DNA from 2 places in the Variovorax sp. NFACC27 genome. Region 2 is predicted to be linked to the other one. Evidence: riboswitches for the same ligand, from Rfam matches in the RefSeq annotation. Region 2 holds a riboswitch; the other holds the start of a gene.
The links. Region 2 has a riboswitch for glycine ahead of ABL840_RS05635 (D-amino acid dehydrogenase). Riboswitches for the same ligand answer to the same signal wherever they lie in the genome.
Positions count from the first base shown of each region.

Region 1: it holds a riboswitch for glycine, as region 2 does, so the genes downstream of both, gcvT (glycine cleavage system aminomethyltransferase GcvT) here and ABL840_RS05635 (D-amino acid dehydrogenase) in region 2, are expected to answer to the same signal.

Region 1 covers NZ_CP157613.1:5,373,594-5,384,580, forward strand. The annotation lists gene denD (D-erythronate dehydrogenase) at 1-62, shown strand, start outside; gene ABL840_RS25155 (TRAP transporter substrate-binding protein) at 108-1,082, shown strand; gene ABL840_RS25160 (TRAP transporter small permease) at 1,188-1,700, shown strand; gene ABL840_RS25165 (TRAP transporter large permease) at 1,712-3,004, shown strand; gene ABL840_RS25170 (AraC family transcriptional regulator) at 3,014-3,808, opposite strand; gene ABL840_RS25175 (MFS transporter) at 3,907-5,097, shown strand; gene ABL840_RS25180 (DUF4440 domain-containing protein) at 5,179-5,682, shown strand; gene ABL840_RS25185 (hypothetical protein) at 5,782-6,330, shown strand; gene ABL840_RS25190 (YkvA family protein) at 6,404-6,790, shown strand; glycine riboswitch at 6,819-6,909, shown strand; glycine riboswitch at 6,922-7,028, shown strand; gene gcvT (glycine cleavage system aminomethyltransferase GcvT) at 7,074-8,252, shown strand; gene gcvH (glycine cleavage system protein GcvH) at 8,326-8,697, shown strand; gene gcvP (aminomethyl-transferring glycine dehydrogenase) at 8,752-10,987, shown strand, end outside.
Region 2 covers NZ_CP157613.1:1,200,375-1,211,361, reverse strand. The annotation lists gene ABL840_RS05680 (NAD-dependent epimerase/dehydratase family protein) at 1-315, shown strand, start outside; gene ABL840_RS05675 (glycosyltransferase family 2 protein) at 321-1,265, shown strand; gene ABL840_RS05670 (GtrA family protein) at 1,340-1,783, shown strand; gene ABL840_RS05665 (DUF6541 family protein) at 1,767-4,097, shown strand; gene ABL840_RS05660 (class I SAM-dependent methyltransferase) at 4,104-5,147, opposite strand; gene rfbC (dTDP-4-dehydrorhamnose 3,5-epimerase) at 5,177-5,725, opposite strand; gene rfbA (glucose-1-phosphate thymidylyltransferase RfbA) at 5,722-6,618, opposite strand; gene rfbD (dTDP-4-dehydrorhamnose reductase) at 6,638-7,528, opposite strand; gene rfbB (dTDP-glucose 4,6-dehydratase) at 7,525-8,601, opposite strand; glycine riboswitch at 8,723-8,811, shown strand; glycine riboswitch at 8,846-8,953, shown strand; gene ABL840_RS05635 (D-amino acid dehydrogenase) at 9,048-10,355, shown strand; gene ABL840_RS05630 (RtcB family protein) at 10,375-10,987, opposite strand, start outside.

The DNA of each region.
Region 1 (10,987 bases), 4.1 Mb from region 2:
CGGTCATCCGCGAGTACGTCCGTGAAAATCCCGACGCGGTGAAGCTCTCCGGTGTTGCATAGTCGCGTGCGCCTGACGCGCACCTGACTTCAACCCCCGGAGACATCATGAAACTCGGCCACATCGCCGCCGCCTGCCTTTCGCTCGCCCTGGGCACTTCCGCCTTCGCCCAGGCCCCAACCGTTCTCAAGATCGGCTACGCGACCTCCAAGGAGTCGCACTACGGCGTGGGCTCCACGGTGTTCTGCGAAGAGATCGAGAAGGGCACGCAAGGCCGCTACAAGTGCCAGCACTTCGCCAACTCGGCGCTGGGCGGCGAGCGCGAGCAGATCGAGGCCATCCAGCTCGGCACGCAGGACCTAGTCAACACCTCGACCGGCCCGGTGGGCAACTTCGTGCCCGAGGTGAAGATCGTCGACATCCCCTTCCTGTTCCGCGACTACGACCACGCGCGCAAGGTGATGGACGGCCCGATCGGCCAGGACATCCTGACCAAGTTCCCGAGCAAGGGCATCATCGCGCTGGCCTGGACGGAGAACGGCTTCCGCCACATGACGAACAGCAAGCGCGACATCGTCAAGCCCACCGACGCGGCCGGCCTGAAGATGCGCACAATGGAAAACAAGGTGCACATGGACGGCTACCGCACCTTCGGCATCCTGCCCACGCCCATGGCCTTCCCCGAGCTGTTCGGCGCGCTGCAGCAGGGCACGGTCGACGGACAGGAGAACCCGATTCCGGTGATCCTGGCTTCGAAGTTCTCGCAGGTGCAGAAGCATCTTTCGCTCACGGGCCACGTGTACTCGCCGGCGCTGCTGCTGCTGTCGCCGAAGGTGTGGAACAAGCTGTCGGACGCCGACAAGAAGGTGTTCACCGAAGCCGCGAAGAAGGCCGCCATCGCCCAGCGCAAGAAGGTGAACGACGACGAGAACAACGGCATCGCCCAGCTCGAGAAGGACGGCATGAAGGTCACGCGCACCGTCGACGGCGCGGCCTTCCGCGAGGCGCTGAAGCCGGCGTACGTTAGCTACGCCAAGGAATTCGGCGCGGACAACATCAAGAAGATCACGGACGTCAAGTAAGCCGCGAGCTGGTTACGGCCGGTTTTCCGGCAACGCGCCCGGTACGCACGCGTGCGCCGGGCGCTTCGTTTTTCTTCTTCGACAAAACACAGAGAACAACTCAAAGTGCAAGCCTTCGAGCGCTACTTTCTCGCCGCCAACCGCTGGGCGCTGATTCTTCTGCTGGCCGCCATGTCGGTCATCATCTTCACCAACGTCGTGCTGCGCTACACCACCAACCAGTCGCTCGAATGGGCCGAGGAGGTGTCGCGCCACATGATGATCTGGCTCACCTTCCTGGGCGCCGGGCCGGTGCTGCGCTACGGCGGGCACATCGCGGTCGAGAACCTGCAGGACGCGCTGCCCCGCCCCGCCGCCGTGGCGCTGCGCATCGTGGTGGCCGGGCTGCTCTTCGCCTTCTTCGGCTTCATGGTCTGGTACGGCTGGCTCTACATGCAGCGCACGATGTTCCAGCTCACGGCCGTCACGCAGATTCCCTTCGCCTACATCTACAGCGCGATGCTGTTCGGCGGCGTTCTGCTGGTCGTGCACTGGCTGCTGGTGGTGCGCGGCTACGTGATGAACCGCGAGTTCGCGTCCGACGCGCACTTCGACGCCAACGCGAGCGCGTCGCTGTAAGGAGAACGACCATGGATGCAAGCCTCGTTCTCATCGTTTCCGCCTGCGTGTTCCTGGCCATCGGCGTGCCGGTGGCCTTCGCGCTGGGCCTTTCCACCGTCACCACGCTGATCCTGGCGGAGAACTACCCGCTGATGGTGCTGCTGAAGGAAACCTTCACCGGCATCGACAGCTTCCCGCTGATGGCGGTGCCCTTCTTCATCCTGGCGGCCGAGCTCATGAGCGGCGGCTCGCTCACCGAGGTGCTGCTTCGCTTCGCGGGCCAGTTCGTGGGCCACCGGCGCGGCGGGCTGGGCTACACCAACGTGGTGTCGCTGACCTTCTTCTCGGGCATCTCGGGCTCGGCGCTGGCCGACGCGGCGGGTCCGGGGTCGATGCTCATCAAGATGATGGACAAGGCCGGCTACGACCGCTCCTACGCGGCGGCGCTCACGGCCTCGACCGCGATCGTGGGGCCGATCATTCCGCCCTCGATCATCATGATCATCTACGCGCTGCAGGACGAGACGGTCTCCGTCGGCACGCTGTTCGCCGCGGGCATCCTGCCGGGCATCCTGATCGCGGTGGCGATGTGCCTGGTGAACTTCCACGTCTCGAAGAAGCGCAACTACAAGGGCGACGGCCAGACGCCGCCGCTGCGCGAGATCCTGGTGACGACGTGGAAGGCGATTCCCGCGATCCTGCTGCCGGTGGTCATTCTCGGCGGCATGCGCGCGGGCTGGTTCACGCCCACCGAGGCATCGGTGGTGGCGGTGTTCTACGCGCTGGTGTGCGGCAAGTTCATCTACCGCACGCTCGAATGGAAGGCGCTGCCGGACATTCTTTCGCGCTCCGCCCTGCTGTCGGCCTCGGTGCTGATCATCATCGGGCTGTCGGCCTCGTTCGCGTGGATTCTCACGATCGAGGGCATTCCGCAGCAGATGGCCGAATGGCTGATCGGCATGAACCTCTCGCCGTGGATGTTCCTGATCATCGTCAACGTGTTCCTGCTGCTGTTCGGCATCTTCATCGAGCCGCTGCCGGGCGTGATGGTGCTGGCGCCGATCCTCGCGCCGGTGGCCGTGAAGCTGGGCGTCGATCCGGTGCACTTCGCGATGATCGTGATCTTCAACCTCACGCTGGGCATGATCACGCCGCCGGTGGGCGGGCTGCTGTTCGTGACCTGCAACGTGTCGAAGGTGCCGATGACCGCGCTCGTGAAGGAGCTGGTGCCGTTCCTGTGGGCGCACGGCGCGGTGCTGCTGATCCTGACCTTCGTGCCGGCGCTGAGCACCTGGCTGCCGCACACGCTCGGGTTCAAGTAGCGAAGCCGTTCAGCCGGACCGGTGCAGGTACTGGCTCGGCGGCACGCCGAGCGTGCGTCGGAACATGGCGGTGAAGGCGCTCGGGCTCTCGTAGCCGTGCGCCAGCGCCACCTCGAGGATCGACGCGCCCGCTGCCAGCCGGGGCAGGCTCAGCAGCAGCCGCGCCTGCCGGCACCAGGCTCCGAAGTTCATGCCCGTCTCGCGATGGAACAGGCGCGCGAGCGTGCGGCTGTTCATGTGCAGGCGCAGGGCCCAGTCGTCGAGGGTGGCGGGCAGCGAGGGGTCGCGCACCAGTTCCTCGCACAACGCGGCCAGCCTTGCATGGCGCGGCATCGGCACGTGCAGCGAGAGCGCGGGCGCGGCCTCCATCTCGTCGAGCAGCAGCTCCATCACGCGCTCGTCTCGGCCGCCCGGCGCGTAGTCCAGCGGCAGCGACACGGCCGCGACGATCAGCGCGCGCAGCAGTTCGCTCACCTGGATCACGCGGCATTCGCCGCCCAGGTCGGCGCGCATGCCCGGCTCGACGAAGACGGTGCGCATGCGCACCTCGCCCGCCATGCGGATCTGATGCTCCATGCCGCCGGGCACCCACACGCCGCGCCCGGTCGGCACCACCCAACTGCCGGCCGCGGCGCTCACCAGCATCACGCCCGAGATCGCGTGGATGAGCTGCCCGCGCCGGTGCGTGTGCGGCGGGATGAAGGCGTCGCCGGCCGGGTCGGTCGCCAGCGCCGCGACGGCGCGCGGGGTCGACTCCCCTTGTTCGGGACGCAGGTTGATCGCTGCCTGGGCCGGTTTGTCCATTTCTCGACGACGCTTGAGGATTCGTAGCAAGAACATCTTCTCACGGCTTTCTACGATGCTTTTTTCCTCCCTCCCTGCAAACGAAAGAAGCATTCGTCATGAACAAGCGCCGACTCGGGCTGCTCACCGGCACCCATGCCGTCAACGATCTCTACCAGGGCCTCGTGCCCGCGCTGCTGCCCTTCATGGTGCTGGAGCGCGGCTACAGCTACACGGCCGTCAGCGGCCTGATGCTGGCGGCCACCGGCCTGTCGAGCGTGGTGCAGCCGCTGTTCGGCCTGTACGCCGACCGCCACCCTCGCAGCTGGCTGGTGCCCACGGGCTTCCTGGTGGCCGCGCTGGGCGTGGTGCTGGCGGGCATCAGTCAGAGCTACCTGCTGACCTGGATCGCCATGGTGCTGTGCGGGCTGGGCATCGCGGCCTACCACCCGCCGGCCACGGTGGCTGCGCGCGCGGCCGGCGGCGGCTCGCAGAAGGCGATGAGCGTGTTCTCGGTGGGCGGCACCATCGGCGCCTCGTTCGCGCCGGTGCTGGCGGCCACGGTGGTGGGCGGCGGAAGCCTGTCGCACAGCTACCTGCTGGGCCTGCCGGCGCTGGCGATGGGCGTGGTGTGGTTCGCCGCGAACGCGCGTCGCGGCGCTGCCTCGGGCAGCAGCGCCGCGGCAGCCCCGAAGGCCGGCGACCATCTGATGAAGCCGCACAACGACTGGCGCGCCTTCGGGCTGCTGGTGGCGACCATCGTGGGCTGGTCGATTCCGTACGTCACGGTGCTTTCGATGCTGTCGCTGCGCATCACGCGCGACCTGCACGGCTCGGCCTTCCAGGGCGCGGCGGCGCTCACCGCATTCACGGCGGCAGGCGCGGTGGGCACGCTGCTCGGAGGCTGGCTCGGCGACCGCATCGGGCGCATGGGCACGATCCGCGCCGGCTACCTGCTCGCGCTTCCGTCCCTCGCGGGCATCGTGCTCGCGCCGACCGCCGGCTGGGCACTGGCCTGCACCGGGCTTTTCGGCCTTTGCATGTTCCTGCCCTTCGCCGCGCAGGTGACATTGGCGCAGGACTACCTGCCGCGCAACCCGGCCACGGCCAGCGGCATCGCGCTGGGGCTGGCGCTGTCGGTGGGCGGGTTGGTGTCGCCGCTCTTCGGCATGCTCTCGGACGCGCGCGGGCTCGGCGTGACGCTGACGACCGTGCTGTGCGTGCTGTGCGCCGCGGCGGTGATGGCGCTGCGCCTGCGCAACCGGACGCTGCAGGCCGTGCCGGCAGAAGCCGAAGGGGCTGCCGCCTGAATACTGGTCCCGGGGGCCGGTCTGCCCCACGCATGTTCGCTGCCAGAATCGGGCGACAACCGACAAGGAGGGGACTGCGCCATGAATCGATTCCTGAGCTGCCTGACAAGCGGCGTGACAGGCAGCGTGATGGGCAGCGTGATGGGCGGCGCATTGCTGGCACCGGCCGCCTTCGGCGCCCCGCCCGCGGCGCCCGCCACGCAGGCCGCCCCTGCATCGGCGGCGGCAGCGCCGGTGGATCCCGCCGCCGGCATCCGCGAAGTCGAAGCCGCCGTGCGCGCCTGGGCCGCGGCCTGGTCCGCACGGGACGTGGCGCGCTACCTTGCCGCCTATGCGCCCGACTTCGCCCCGCCGCGCGGCCAGGACCGCAAGGCCTGGGAGGCCGACCGCCGCGCGCGCATCGAGGACAAGGCCGTCATCAACGTGGGCATCGAGAGCCTCGTCATCAGCGTCCAGGGTCAATCGGCCACCGCCACCTTCGAGCAGACCTACAGCGCCGACAAGTTCCGCGAGAAAGGCCGCAAGACGCTGGAGCTGCAGCGCATGGGCAACCGGTGGCTCATACGCAAGGAAAGCGCCGGCTGAAGACCGCCGCGGAATTGCCCCTGTAAGCCAAACGGTTCATGGAGATGTCACTACTTGCAACGATGCTGCAGCCCTCGATTCCCGAAAGCTGTGGCTGCCATGTTTCCCACCAAGACCGACAAGGCGCGCGACGAACTCCAGGGCGGACAGCGCACGCTCAGCCAGCGCGAACGCGCCCTGCTGCTGATGGCCGACGGCCGGCGCTCCCTTACCGACTTCAGCCCGCTCTTCGCCAACCGGGATGAGGCCGAGCAGGCGATCCAGGCGCTGATCGACAAGGGCTACCTGCAGAGCCCGAAGGCAGCGGCAGCCCCGGCGGAGCCTCCCGCGCAGCCCGCGCCCTCGCCCATCCCCGCCGCCCAGCCGATCCAGGTGGCCACCTCGGCCGACACCTTCGACGGCAAGCGTTCGCTGGCCACCACCCGCATGTTCCTCTTCGACATCTGCGAGCGCATGTTCGTGCGGCGCGACCCCAAGTTCGCGCTGCAGATGCGCGACGCGCTGCGCGAGGCGCGCGACCGCAACGCCATGCTGACCATCGCCGCGCTGATGCTCACCGAGATCGAGAAGAGCGCGGGCGTGGAGCGTGCCGAATCGCTGCGCGAGCGCATCGACCGGCTGCTGCCGCCGGCCGAAGTCGTGCATTGACGACAAAAGGGATACGCGAGATGCCCGGCCGGGGCTGTGACACCATCGCCGGGTGAACTCGCCGCCTCCCGCAATCCCCCTGTCCGGGCGCCTTCGCAGCTGGGCGAAGCGCCTGAAGCGCGACGGCGTCACGCTCTGGTTCGCCGGCAGGCACCCGTCCACCCCATGGCATGCCAAGGCACTGGGCGCCTTCGTGGTCGCCTACGCGCTCAGCCCGATCGACCTCATTCCCGACTTCATTCCGGTGCTGGGCTACGTCGACGACGTTTTGCTGCTGCCGGGGCTGATCTGGCTCGCCATCCGGCTGATTCCCCCCGCGGTGCTCGCGGATTGCCGCGCCAGGGCGGACGAATGGCTGCGCGAGCGCGGCGCCAGGCCAGTCAGCCGCTGGGGCGCGGCCTTCGTCGTGGCCGTGTGGGCCGCGGCCTGCTTCGGGGCGTGGCGTCTTTGGTCGGGATAGCGCGAAGGGCCCGCGCGATCCACTACACTTCCCGGGGTCAGGAGAGAGCCCCGCGTGCCGGGGCCGCCGAAGGCGCAGGGACTTCCCGAACGCTCAGGCAAAAGGACTGACGAGGCGCCGGTGAAAGCCGGCGTTTCCTTGCTGGAGAGAGGCCGTTGCCCACGGGCGGCGGTCCACCGAAGGAGCAAACCCCGATCGTGGGGCGAATCTCTCAGGTAAAGCGGACAGCAGGGGTGGCCCATGGCTTGCGTCATGGATTTCGACTGCCCCTTTGGAGTGCCCCGTGGCTGCTTCTTCCTCCGCTACCCCCGACGCCCAGCTTCTCAAGACGCCGCTGTACGACCTCCACCTGGAACTGGGCGCCCGCATGGTGCCCTTCGCCGGCTATTCGATGCCGGTCCAGTACCCCGCCGGCCTGATGGCCGAACACAAGCACACGCGCGACGCGGCCGGCCTGTTCGACATTTCCCACATGGGCCAGCTGCGCCTGGTCGGGCCCGACGCCGCGGCCGCCTTCGAGACCCTGATGCCCGTCGACGTGATCGACCTGCCCGCCGGCAAGCAGCGCTACGGCCTGCTGCTGGACGACGAGGGCGGCATCCTCGACGACCTGATGTTCTTCAACGAGGGCAACGGCTCGATCTTCGTGATCGTCAACGGGGCCTGCAAGGTGGCCGACATCGCCCACATCCAGCAGAAGATCGGCTCGCGCTGCGAGGTGCGCCCCCTGCCCGACCACGCGCTGCTCGCCCTGCAGGGCCCGCAGGCCGCGGCCACGCTGGCGCGGCTGTCGCCCGGCGTCGAGCGCTTCGTGTTCATGACGGGCGGCGCGGTGCAGATCGGCGGCATTCCGGCCTTCGTCACCCGCAGCGGCTACACCGGCGAGGACGGCTTCGAGATCTCGGTAGCTGCATCCGACGCCGAGCGCCTCGCCCGCCTGCTGCTGGCACAGCCCGAGGTCAAGCCCGTCGGCCTGGGCGCGCGCAACTCGCTGCGGCTCGAAGCCGGCCTGTGCCTCTACGGCAACGACATCGACACCACCACCACGCCGGTCGAGGCCTCGCTCAACTGGGCGATGCAGAAGGTGCGCCGCGCGGGCGGGGCACGCGAAGGCGGCTTCCCGGGCGCCGCGAAGATCCTCGCCCAGCTCGCCGCGGCTACCGCGGGTGCGGCCGGCCACACCGACCACGACACGCTGAAGCGCAAGCGCGTGGGCCTCGTCGCCCTCGAGCGCATTCCGGTGCGCGACGGCACGGTGCTCCAGTCTTTCGAGGGCCAGGACATCGGCCTCGTCACCAGCGGCCTGCTCGGCCCCACGGCCGACCGCTGCATCGCCATGGGCTACGTGGCTACAGCCTTCGCCGAGCCGGGCACGCGCGTGCAGGCCATCGTGCGCGGCAAGCCGGTGCCGATGGAGGTCTCGACCATGCCTTTCGTGCCCACCCGTTACTACCGGGGCTGAGCGCCGCCCAGTCAGATCGACCGGCTAGGCTCTGCACCCCGATCCACTTTTTTCCACGAGGAGTTTTTCCACCATGAGCATCAAGTACACCAAGGACCACGAATGGGTGTCGGCCGAGGGCGACGCAGCCACCGTCGGCATCACCGTGCATGCGCAGGACGCGCTGGGCGACGTGGTCTTCGTCGACCTGCCTGAAGTCGGCAAGACCTTCGCCCAGGGCGAAGTCGCCGGCGTCGTCGAATCGGTCAAGGCCGCGGCCGACGTGTTCATGCCCGTGTCGGGCGAGATCACCGAGGTGAACGAAGCCCTGCGCGCCGACCCGTCGCTGGCCAACAGCGACCCGCTGGCCGCCGGCTGGTTCTTCAAGGTCAAGCTGAGCGACCCCGCGCAGCTCGACGCCCTGCTGGACGCGGCCTCCTACGACAAGTTCGCAGCCGAGTCCTGATCCGCTGAATTTTTCAGCAGCACCTTTGTTCTTTCCCTCCGAGCCTTCAACGCCATGCCGACGCCCGCCCTTCCTTCTTTGCAAGAACTAGAGAACGCCGAAGAATTCCTCGCCCGCCACATCGGCATCGACGCGGCGGACGAGGCGCGCATGCTGCCGGCGATCGGCTCGGAGACGCGCGCGGAGCTCATCGACGGCATCGTGCCCGCGGCCATCCGCCGCGCGAAGCCGATGCGCCTGCCCGCGCCGGTGACCGAAGCCGACGCGCTGGCCGAGCTGAAGGCGATGGCGTCGAAGAACAAGGTGTTCCGCAACTTCATCGGCCAGGGCTACTACGGCAACCACACGCCGGGCGTGATCCTGCGCAACATCCTCGAGAACCCCGCCTGGTACACCGCCTACACGCCCTACCAGGCCGAGATCTCGCAGGGCCGCATGGAAGCCCTGCTCAACTTCCAGACGATGGTGTGCGACCTCACGGGCATGGCCATCGCCAACGCATCGATGCTCGACGAAGCCACGGCCGCGGCCGAGGCCATGACGCTCGCCAAGCGCAGCGTGAAGAGCAAGAGCAACGTGTTCCTGGTCTCCGGCGACTGCCATCCACAGACCATCGAAGTGATCAAGACGCGCGCCGCCCCGTTGGGCATCGAGGTCAAGGTCAGCACCGTGTCGGAAACGCTGCCGCACCTGATGGTGAGCGGCGCCTTCTTCGGCGTGCTCGCGCAGTACCCCGCCACCACCGGCCACGTGCACGACCTGCGTCCGCTCGCGGGCCACGCGCACCAGTGCGACGCGGCTTTCATCGTCGCGGCCGACCTGCTGGCGCTGACGCTGCTTGCGCCTCCGGGCGAATGGGGCGCCGACATCGTCTGCGGCACAACGCAGCGCTTCGGCATGCCGCTTTGCAACGGCGGCCCGCACGCCGCCTACCTGGCCTGCCGCGACGAGTTCAAGCGCTCGCTGCCGGGCCGCCTGGTGGGCGTGAGCGTCGACACGCACGGCCAGCCCGCCTACCGCCTCGCGCTGCAGACGCGCGAGCAGCACATCCGCCGCGAGAAGGCCACCTCCAACATCTGTACCGCGCAGGTGCTGCCGGCCGTGGTGGCCAGCATGTACGCCGTGTACCACGGGCCCGACGGCCTCACCCGCATCGCCCAGCGCGTGGCGGCGCTCACCGCCGTGCTCGCCAAGGGCCTATCGCTGATGGGCCGCGAGCCGGTGAACGCCACCGCCTTCGATTCGCTGACCATCCGCACCGGCGAAGACACGCAGTCGATCATCGAGCGCGCGCAGGCCGCGGGCGTCAACCTGCGCCAGCGCCTGCAGCAGCACCTGGGCATCTCGCTGGACGAGACCAGCACGCGCGCCGACGTCGAAACTCTGTGGGGCCTCTTCGCGCCGGCAGGCACGCAGGCGCCGCGTTTCGACGATCTCTCGGGCAGCACCGTACCGCTGATTCCCGAGGAACTGCGCCGCACCAGCGCATTCCTCACGCACCCGGTGTTCAACACGCACAAGAGCGAGACGGCGATGCTGCGCTACATCCGCAGCCTGTCGGACAAGGACCTCGCGCTCGACCGCAGCATGATCCCTCTGGGCAGCTGCACCATGAAGCTCAACGCGACCAGCGAGATGATCCCCATCACCTGGCCCGAGTTCGCCAGCATCCATCCCTTCGCGCCGGCCGACCAGCTGCAGGGCTACGCCCAGCTCGACGCCCAGCTGCGCGCATGGCTGTGCGAGGCCACCGGCTACGCGGGCATCAGCCTGCAGCCCAACGCGGGCTCGCAGGGCGAGTACGCGGGCCTGCTGGCCATCAAGTCCTTCCACGAGGCCAAGGGCGAAGGCCATCGCAACATCTGCCTGATTCCCTCCTCGGCGCACGGCACCAACCCGGCCAGCGCGCAGATGGTGGGCCTGCAGGTGGTGGTGACGGCCTGCGACGCGCAGGGCAACGTCGACATGGACGACCTGAAGCGCGCCTGCGAGAAGCACAGCGCCAACCTGGCCGCCGTGATGATCACCTACCCCAGCACGCACGGCGTGTTCGAGACCCGCGTGAAGGAGCTGTGCGAGCTGGTGCACGAGCACTGCGGGCGCGTGTACGTCGACGGCGCCAACATGAACGCGCTGGTCGGCGTGGCCGCGCCGGGCGAGTTCGGCGGCGACGTGAGCCACCTGAACCTGCACAAGACCTTCTGCATCCCGCACGGCGGCGGCGGCCCCGGCGTTGGCCCGGTCTGCGTGGTGGAAGACCTCGTGCCCTACCTGCCGGGGCATGCGACGG
Region 2 (10,987 bases):
CACCAAGGTGTGAGATCAGCTTTCGAGTTCGGCCCTCTCGAAGCGACGCGTGACTACGTGGACGCGGACGAGGCCGCGAGGCAAATGCTGGCCGTGGCGATCCACGGCGAACCGGGACACGTGTATCACGTCGGCAGCGGCAAACCCATCACCATGCGCGCATTGCTGGGGCGGCTGCTGGCCTCTCAAGAGATGACAGCGGTCCCGGTGCACGAGTCCCAGGCCCTCACCAATCGTACCGGCTACGACGTCCCGGTAATCTACGCAGACATGACAAAGACATTCCAGTTGATGGGAGAGGGCAAGCCATCGTGACGAAGTTGAAACTGACCGTTGTCACCCCCGTCTTCAACGAAGAGCATGTCATCGCACATTTCCACGAACGCGCGAAAAAGGTGCTGGAGTCGATTGAAGGCGTTGAATGGTCCATTCTGTATGTGGTGGATCAGTGCACGGACCGCACAGTGGATGTCCTGCGAACGGTCGTCGCCGGCGACCCCGCCGCAAAGGTGCTGGTGCTTTCGTCGCGCTTCGGGCATCAGATGTCGCTGCTGGCAGGCATCGAGCACTCGCTCGATTCGGACGCCATCGTCATGATGGACAGCGACCTCCAGCACCCTCCCGAACTCATTCCCACGCTGCTGGAAGAATTCAAGCGCGGCAACGAGGTGGTGTACACGCTGCGCGAGGACACGGAGGACGTGGGCTTCCTGCGAAAACAGGCCGGAAACCTGTTCTACAAGCTGCTGGGGAACATTTCTCAGGTGCCGATCAATCCCAACGCAGCGGACTTCCGCCTTATCTCCAAGCGAGTGGCCCAGACCCTGTCCCAGGGCTTTCAGGAACGCAACATGTTCCTGAGAGGACTCTTCTCCTGGATCGGGTTCAAGCAAGCGGGAGTCAAATTCGTCGCCGAGAAGCGCTTTGCCGGCCAGTCGAAATACTCATTGTCGAGAATGATCCAGCTCGCCATGGCGGGCATCCTCTCGTTCAGCACCAAGCCGCTTCAGCTCAGCATCTTTGCAGGCGGACTGTTTGCACTGCTCGCCTTTCTGCTGATCATCGTGCTGGTCATCAAGTACTTCTTCGTGCAGTCCATTCCGAACGGCTGGACGACGATGGTGGTGCTGCTCCTGCTGTTCAGCGGCATCCAACTCATCGTCCTGGGCATCATGGGAGCGTACGTGGGGGGCATCTACGACGAGGTCAAGGGCCGCCCACGCTATATCGTCGAAGAAGAAATCTCACACTCCCCCACGCCGTGACCGGGAGGCGCTGGCCAACCAAGCCAGCGCCATGCCTGCAAACGCGCGAGAGCCTGCCCGCAAATCCAAACGTCATGCTGAGACCAGGCGCCTTCACCCAATCCATTCTGGACCGCTGTCGTTCACCAGAAGTTCAGCAGCTTTTTCGCTTCGTCGTCGTCGGGGTCGCCAACACGGCATTCGGCTACGCCATCATCTTTGCCTGCATGTATCTGGTGGGCCTCTCTGCAGAGCTGAGCAATGCCGTCGGCTACGGCATTGGTCTGCTGGTTTCGTACGTGATGCACAAGGCGTTCACGTTCAACAGCGACAGGCCTCACCGCGAAGCTTTCGTCCGCTTTCTCGTCGTGTTCGCGGCGGCTTATGCAGCGAACCTGCTCGTACTGGTCATTCTGGTTCGAGGCATCGGCGTTCATGAGGCCATCAGCCAGGTCATTGCAAGCGCGGTCTATGTGATCACTTCCTTCATCATGAACAAGCTGTATGTCTTCAGACAATCTCATGACGACGCAAAGTAATTCCGGACGCCGAAGCGGCGTCGTCATCTCGGCAACGCTTGTTTTGCTCTGGTGCATTTTCCTGTGGCCCGCCTTCGACAAGACCCGCTCGTTCGCACTGTGGATGGACAACGAGTTCTTCATCGGCCCTGTGCTTTCGTCGATGTCTGCAAGCCTCGCTCACGGCGAGTGGCCGCTCAGGATGAACACGATCCTGGGTGGCGTTCCACTGCACAACTTCGCCCAGTTGTCGGCGCTCTACCCCTTCTATCTGACGCCTCTGCCGCTATTCGAGAGTCCTCTCGAAGTCGTTCACTCGATGCACTGGCTGACACTTGCCCACTTGTTGATCCTCGAGATCAACATGTACGTCCTGCTGCGCGCCATGCAAGTATCGCGCATCGGGGCAGTGACGGCGGCTTCACTTTTTGCCTTTGGCGCGAACAGCCTCTCCTATGCAGCATGGCTCAACATCGTCGCGCCCTATGCCTGGCTCCCGTTGTACTTGGCAGGGTTGCTGGGCCTGTTGTCACCCGAGAGCTCACGGCGTCATTTCGTCATGGCACTCGCGGGAATTGTCCTGCTGACGCTCGCATCTCCCGCGCAGCCACTCATCCACGCCATCCTTCTGAGCGCCATTTTCTGCATTGCCTATGCAATGAGTGCGGGGCGAGCCCATGAATGGAAGAGCATCGGAAACTCGGTCGTAAAAGTCGGCATCGTGGCAGTGATTGCAGTGCTGCTGGTCGCGCCCGTCATTCTTCCGACCGCGCTGGAATTCAAGAACATGATCCGTTGGATCGGGGCCTTCCCCCCCGTCTTCGGCAATGAGCGCATTCCATTCGAAGCTTTCCAAGTCGATCAACTCGCACCGCAGGACCTGGGCGGCGTATTGTTCAAGTTCAAGAGCAACGCCGTGGGCAGTCAGTTCATCGGGCTTGTCTGCGCGTCGCTGGCATGCGTGGCCGTCGTTTCGCGGCCGCGCTCCTGGCTGGTCGGTGCTCTCTTGTTCGTTGCCATCTACGCCTTGATCTCATCGACGGGTAGCAATCTGGGCCTTGCTCATTTCAATTACGTCGTCCCCATCCTGAACAAGATCCGCGAGCCAAGCCGATTTCTGGTCCTGTTCCAAATGGCAATGACGGTGCTCGCAGCCATCGGAATCGACGAGATCCGCAACGAGCTCTCTTGCAGCGAGCCTGGTCGTCGCCGCCTGGCAACCAAGCTGTATACGTTGGCGGCTATTGCACTGATCGCTGTGCTCGTTGCTTGGCGTCTGGGGGACCACGTGGCCTCCGCCACGCCCTCGTGGATTCCGCTTGCCACGCTGGTCGTACTTGCACTGGCCACACTGCTCATGGCGCGGTCCCGCTCGGTCGCCCGAGGCATGCAGGCAGCTGCCATGTGGAGCGCGGCCGCGCTGGTCCTAGTTCTCGTGGATGTCCCATGGCGGCCACCCAGCATATCCACCAGCTTCTACAACACCAGCCACGCGCGCCAGCTCGACGAAGTACTGGACAGGGTGAAGGCACTGGATCCGAATCATGACTATCGCGTTGTGTTCGATGGAAAGATCGACAAGCAGTTGGGCGCCATGCTTGCCTCCTACAAGGGAATTCGCAGCTTCAACGCTTACTTCAATCCGGCGCCCAAGCAGCAGTTCGACGAGCTCTACTATCACGCTCCACGCAACGACAACTATTTCCGCGTGCTCGGAGGCAAGTACCTTGTCTGCGACGATTGCTCGCCTCTCGCATTGGAAGGCTACATGCACAAGGAAGACATCGCCGGGCTGAAGCTGTACGAGGCAAATGCATCGCTTCCTCATGTGTACGCAACCATGACGCTGGATGGCGTCTATGACTCGCTGCACGACTTCGCGGCGAAAGCAGCGTCTGCCGACCTCACCAGCAGCGTGCTTTTCATGGAAAAGGACAACGGGGGCCTGCCTCGCTCGACTGGCGAAAAAAAACCGGCGCACTGCAATGTCAAGGAAGACCTACCGCGTGGCACCAACCATGTGCGGGTGCACGTCGCATGCCAGGCGACGGCTATGCTGATCCTGAACGAATTCTTCGACAAGGCTTGGAAGGTCTCCATCGAGAGCCATCGCTCGCAGCTGGCCCGGGTCAACGGCAATCAAATTGGCACCCTGGTGCCGCCAGGCACCCACACCGTCGAGTTCAGATACCGACCGGCCACGTTCATGTGGTCCCTGCCACTGCTCGGATGCGGGTTGGCTCTCCTCATCGTGCTGCTGATTGCCGGAGGAAAGTGGCTGCCTCGTCTCAATCAGAAGCAGACCACGGCGCCGCGCAGCAGCAGTCCTTCGTAAAGTAAATCAGCTGCCGCGCGTCAGCGCGCGCTCGACCCATCGAAGAGGCGCCAAGAGCCTCCAGGAGCGCGAATTCTGGATTGCGGCGAGGCGTTGCTCGCTCTGGGAGACCTGATGAGCAAGCAATACCTCCAGCCGCCTGCATTCGGCATCCGATCTTGCGCGTGCATCGTCCCATGCGACGCGCTCGGCATTCATCGACAAAGCCCATGCGCTGCGCTCTTCAAACTCCTTTTGAAGTGCCACATGCCTAGCCTCTAGTTCGGAATGTTCCTTGTGCAATCCTGACGCCCACTGCATAACCTTCTGCTGCTCCGCATACAGGTCGTTGCCAGCCTCTGCGAACAGATTAGGCCCCATGGGCGGCAGCAAATCTTCGCTTGCAGCGCAGATGGCGACGAAATACATTGCGCGATCAGCGTTCTGGGTCTGAGCCTTTAGCTCATCGTCCGACAAGAGCAACGCCTCGTAGTTGGCGGCGCTCCCTTCAAGTGGAAACAGCGCCGAGGCGGTCAGGAAGCGTTGGGCAAAATATCGATTGACGGGAAAGAAACGGCGGAGCAACGCATCGAGTTCATCGAAGTACAACTCCTTGACATGAAACTCGTTCACGTAGTTTCGCTCATCCGAATACACCTTCTTGTTGGGCGACGAGATGATCAGGATGCCAGAAGGCTTCAACACACGCCGCAACTCCCCGAGCATCTCGTCTTGCTCCGCCAGATGCTCGAGCGTCTCGAAAGACACGGCAACATCGACACTGGCATCTTTCAGCGGGATGGCTGTTGCACTGCCTTCCACGAATCGCAGATTGGTCTGCACGGCGTAGCGCTGCCGCGCATGCTCGACAGCTTCTTTCGAGATATCTACACCGACAACGGAACTCGCAGTTTTCGCAAGCAGCGCGGAGCCATAACCCTCGCCACAGGCAATATCCAGCACGTCGCGCCCCACGCATAGCGATTGCACCCACCCGTACCGATGCATATGCTCGTAGCGAATCTCGCCCGTTTCAGTGGGAATGAACCGTTCACCGGTGAAGTTCAACATGGGGATTCAGTTTTTCTCGAAATACGAAATCATTCGAACAATTCAGCCGAACGCAAAGTCGCTGCGCCCGCATCCTTTGCTGACAACTGGGGGACCGAGCCAACCTCTGGCCATTCGATCGCCAGATCGCCATCGTTCCAGATGATCGCGCGCTCATGTGACGGGGCGTAGTAGTCCGTGGTCTTGTAGAGAAACTCCGCCGTTTCGCTAAGCACCAAAAACCCGTGTGCGAAACCTTCCGGAACCCACAATTGCCTGTGGTTTTCCTCGCTCAACTCGACGCCCACCCACTTGCCGAAAGTCGGCGACGACTTGCGAATGTCCACCGCCACATCGAACACGGCCCCTCTCACCACACGCACCAGCTTGCCCTGCGGTTGCTGGATCTGATAGTGCAAGCCGCGCAGAACCCCTTTCACCGAGCGCGAGTGATTGTCCTGAATGAAATTCACATGGCGGCCGACGGCTTCGTCAAACGCCTTCTGATTGAAGCTCTCGAAGAAAAACCCGCGCGCGTCGCCAAACACCTTCGGCTCGATCACCAGTACTTCGGGAATGATGGTCGGCGTGGCTTTCACGAACGCACCTCGTCGTTCAACAAGTGTTTCAGATACTTGCCATAACCACTCTTCTCGAGCGGCACGGCGAGCTTTTCGAGTTGCTCACTCGTGATGAATCCGTTGCGCCACGCAATCTCTTCAGGGCAGGCTGTCTTCAACCCTTGCCGATGCTCCAGCGTTGCAATGAACTGCCCTGCTTCCAGCAGGCTGTCATGCGTACCCGTATCGAGCCACGCATAGCCTCGCTGCATGATCTGCACGTTGAGCTGATCGCGATCCAGATACGCCTGGTTGACGGCGGTGATCTCGAGTTCGCCACGCGCACTCGGCTTCACCGCCTTGGCGATATCCACTACCTGGTTGTCGTAGAAGTAGAGGCCCGTGACCGCATAGCTGCTCTTCGGCTTCACCGGCTTTTCCTCGATGCTGCTGGCCTTGCCCTTGTCGTCGAAGGCGACGACGCCATAGCGCTCAGGGTCCTGCACGTGATACGCGAACACGGTGGCGCCGGAAGTCTTCGCATCCGCATCGGCCAGCAGATGTACAAAATCATGGCCGTAAAAGATGTTGTCGCCCAGCACCAGTGCGCTCGGCGAGTTGCCGACGAACTTGTCACCGATGATGAAGGCCTGCGCGAGCCCGTCCGGGCTGGGCTGCACTTCGTACTGGAGGTTGATGCCCCATTGGCTGCCATCGCCCAGCAGCTGCTGGAAGCGCGGCGTGTCCTGCGGCGTGCTGATGATCAGGATGTCGCGCATGCCGCCCAGCATGAGCGTGCTGAGCGGGTAGTAGATCATCGGCTTGTCGTACACCGGCAGCAGTTGCTTGCTGATCGCTAGGGTCGCGGGGTGCAGGCGTGTGCCCGATCCACCGGCCAGGATGATGCCCTTGCGTTGCGTCGTCTTGGTCATGTTCTTCTTCTCGTGAAGTTCAAAGGATCTCGCGCAGCATGCGCGAGACGCCTTCCTGCCAGGGCGGCAGGCGCAGGCCGAAAGTGGTCTGCAGCTTGGAGGTATCGAGGCGTGAATTGTGCGGGCGCTTCGCAGGCGTCGGGAAAGCGCTGGTCGGCACGGCTTCGACGGCATCCGGTCCGGCCTTGAGTTCGACGCCAGCCTGCTGAGCCATTTCGAGCACGAAGCGCGCGTAGCCGTGCCACGTCGTTTCGCCGCCGGCAATCGCGTGATACAGGCCCGCCTTCGACGAGTCCTGCAAGGTCGCCCGGATGGCGTGCGCCGTCACGTCTGCCAGCAGTTCCGCACCGGTAGGCGCACCGAACTGGTCATCGATGACAGTCAGCTTGTCGCGCTCCTTCGCCAGCCGCAGCATGGTCTTGGCGAAGTTGCCGCCGCGCGCTGCATACACCCAGCTTGTGCGAAAGATCAGGTGCTTCGCGCAGTTCCGCGCAACCAACTGCTCGCCCTCGAGCTTGGTCTGGCCGTACACGCTGAGCGGACCGGTCGCATCGTCTTCCTTCCAGGGCTTCGTGCCACTGCCGTCGAAAACATAGTCGGTCGAGTAGTGCACCATCAGCGCGCCGATCTTCTGCGCCGCTTCGGCCACGACTCCAGGTGACGTAGCGTTGAGCTTGCGCGCGAACTCGGGTTCGCTCTCGGCCTTGTCGACCGCGGTGTGCGCCGCGGCATTGACGATCACGTCGGGGCGGACCTTCAGCACCGTATCGGCCAGCTCCTCCGGCCGACTGAAGTCGGCGTGAAAATCGGTGCTGTCGAAATCGAGCGCAACCAGCTCACCGAGCGGCGCCAGGCTGCGCTGCAACTCCCAACCGACCTGCCCACCCTTGCCCAGCAGCAGCAGCTTCATGCCGCAGCCTTCGCGTTGCTGTCGTACTGCTTCTCGACCCACTCGCGGTAGGCGCCGCTCTGCACGTTGCGCACCCACTCGCTGTTCGCGAGGTACCACTCCACGGTCTTGCGGATGCCGGTATCGAAGGTCTCTGCGGGCTTCCAGCCAAGCTCGGCTTCGAGCTTGCGTGCGTCGATGGCGTAGCGGCGGTCATGGCCGGGACGGTCCGTGACGTAAGTGATCTGTTCCTTGTACGGCTTGCCGTCGTTGCGGGGGCGCAATTCGTCGAGCAGCGCGCAAACTGTGTTGACGATCTCGATGTTGGGCTTCTCGTTCCAGCCGCCCACGTTGTAGGTCTCGCCCAGCTTGCCGGCTTCAAGCACGCGGCGGATGGCGCTGCAGTGGTCCTTCACGTAGAGCCAGTCGCGCACCTGCATGCCGTCGCCGTACACGGGCAGGTTCTTGCCAGCCAGCGCGTTGACGATCATCAGCGGGATCAGCTTCTCAGGGAAGTGGAACGGACCGTAGTTGTTCGAGCAGTTCGTGGTCAGCACCGGCAGGCCGTAGGTGTGGTGCCAGGCGCGCACGAGGTGGTCGCTGGCTGCCTTGCTGGCCGAATACGGGCTGTTCGGCTCGTACTTGTTCTCCTCGGTGAAGGCCGGGTCGGTCTTGGAGAGCGAGCCGTAGACCTCGTCGGTCGACACGTGCAGGAAGCGGAAGGCCGACTTCTGATCGGCCGGCAACGCGCTCCAAAACCCGCGCACCGACTCGAGCAGGCGGAAGGTGCCGAGCACGTTGGTCTGCACGAAGTCTTCGGGGCCGTGGATCGAGCGGTCGACGTGCGACTCGGCGGCGAAGTTCATCACGGCGCGCGGCTTGTGCTCGGCCAGCAGGCGGTCGACGAGGGCGCTGTCGCCGATGTCGCCCTGAACGAAGATGTGCTTCGGGTTGCCCTTGAGCGACGCGAGCGTCTCGAGGTTGCCCGCGTAAGTCAGTTTGTCGAGGTTCACGACCGGCTCGTCGCTGTTCGCGATCCAGTCGAGAACGAAATTGGCGCCGATGAAGCCAGCGCCGCCTGTAACCAGGATCATGGGGTCCCCTGAATGTTGGAAGTCATTGCCGTGTCGCAATGGACGTTAACGCGCGATTATCCCATTGGGCCAATGGACGAAAACACAAGACGTTACCGATCTCTTTTCGCTGTGTTTACAATTGCGCTTTGCAGGAGAGCGGGCCACTCTGATGGCCCTACCGAAGGCGCAAACTCCCATAAACGCTCAGGTCGGCCCGACGAAGTCTTGGAGATTTCGGCAAGGGGTCAGTACTGCATCAATTGAAACGCCGTCTGGAGAGCCGCCACTTCACGTGGCGCACCGAAGGAGCAAATCCGTTGCGAAGGTGCAACAGATGAATCTCTCAGGTACCGAGGACAGGGGGAGCGGCAACTTGGACTGCGGTCGTCCAGTTGCTTTCGCTATTTATTCGATAGCAAACAACACCCGCCGTTCAAGCGCTGCAACCTCAAAAGGTACTTGAAATGCGCGTGATCGTTCTCGGCGCCGGCCTGCTCGGCGTGACCTCGGCTTACTACCTCCAGCAACTCGGCCACGAAGTGACCGTGATCGACCGGCAGGCCACCCCGGCTGCCGAAACCAGCTTCGCCAACGGCGGACAGATCTCCGTCAGCCACGCCGAACCCTGGGCCAACCCCAGCGCCCCCCTGAAGGTGCTGCAATGGCTGGGCAAGGAAGACGCCCCGCTGCTCTTCCGCATGCGCGCCGACATGCGCCAGTGGCTCTGGGGCCTGCAGTTCCTGCGCGAATGCACGCCGGCGCGCACCCGTCACAACATCGAGCAGATCGTGCGTCTCGGCACATACAGCCGCTCGATGTTGCAACAGTTGCGCCGCGACACCGGCCTCAGCTACGACCAGCGCACGCAAGGCATCCTGCACTTCTACACGACGCAGAAGGAGTTCGACGGCGCCCTCGAGCCCGCCGAACAGATGCGCGCCCTGGGCTGCGAGCGCCTGGTCATCTCGGCCGACGAGGCCGTGAAGCTCGAGCCCGCCCTCGCCCACATCCGACCGAAGCTGGCCGGCGCCACCTACACGGCCGAGGACGAATCGGGCGACGCCAACCGCTTCGCCCGCGAGCTCGTGGGCCTGGCCGCCGCCGCGGGCGTGAAGTTCCTGATGAGCCACACCGTGACCGCGCTGCGCGAGGCCGGCGGCAGCATCGACCACGTCGAGGCCACCGACAGCGAAGGCCGCTTCCAGCGCATCCGCGGCGACGCCTTCGTGCTGGCGATGGGCTCGCTGAGCCCGCTGTACGCCGCGCCGCTGGGCATCCGGCTGCCGATCTACCCGGCCAAGGGCTACTCGGTGACGCTGCCCGTCAAGGACGCCTCGAAGGCACACCAGGTCTCGCTGACCGACGACGAATTCAAGCTCGTGTTCTCGCGCTACACCTCGGCATCGGGCGACCGCCTGCGCATTGCCGGCACGGCCGAACTCAACGGCTACGACCGCGACCTGAACCGCGTGCGCTGCGAAGCCATCGTGCGCCGCGTCGAAGAACTGTTCCCGGGCGCAGGCGACACCACGCAAGCCCAGTTCTGGACCGGCCTGCGTCCCGCCACGCCGAGCAACGTCCCGCTGATCGGCAAGACGAAGCTGCCGAACCTGTTCCTCAATACCGGCCACGGCACCCTGGGCTGGACGCACGCCTGCGGCTCGGGCAAGTCGATCGCGCGGATCGTGAGCGGACTGGAGCCGGAGGTCGATTTCGCGTTCACGGGGATGCCTGCGCCCAAGCCGCGCATCCCGCAACCCGCACTGGGCTGACGAACCGGCAAGCCCTGGATCACGCCTTGAACGTGATCCAGGGCCTGAGCCGCACCGCGCAGTGGATCAGGCCTGCGCGCTCCTGCGCGTCGATCACTTCGCCGATGGGCTTGTAGGCCTGCGGCGCCTCCTCGATCCGGCGCTCCTCCCGCAAGGTCACGCACTGCCAGCTTGCCTGCTCGTCGACGGGCGCCGGCCGCATCGCGCGCACCTGCTGCCGACGCATCCGCCGGCCAGCGCCATGGCTGCACGACCAGAGCCAGTCTTCGTGCCCCAGTCCGGCCGCCAGGTACGAGTAGTCACCCATGGAGCCGGGAATCAGCGCCAGATCGCCCGCGTCCGCCGGCGTCGCACCCTTGCGGTGGATATTCATGCCGTGTTCCCGCAGCACGACGTTGTGCGGCACGTCCACGACGAGCCTCGACGAAGTGGCACCCAGCAATTCCGCGAAATCCTTGCGTACCAGTTCGGCCAGGACGACCCGGTTTGCCCATGCGTAACGCGCCGCCACCCCCATGGCCTCCAGATATTCGTCGGCCAGCGGTCCCGCCAGGCCGTACAAGCCGCTTTTCGGATGGCGCAGGCCCTTGGGCCATTCGTCGCGGGCACGGTCCATCCAGCGGCCGCCCACA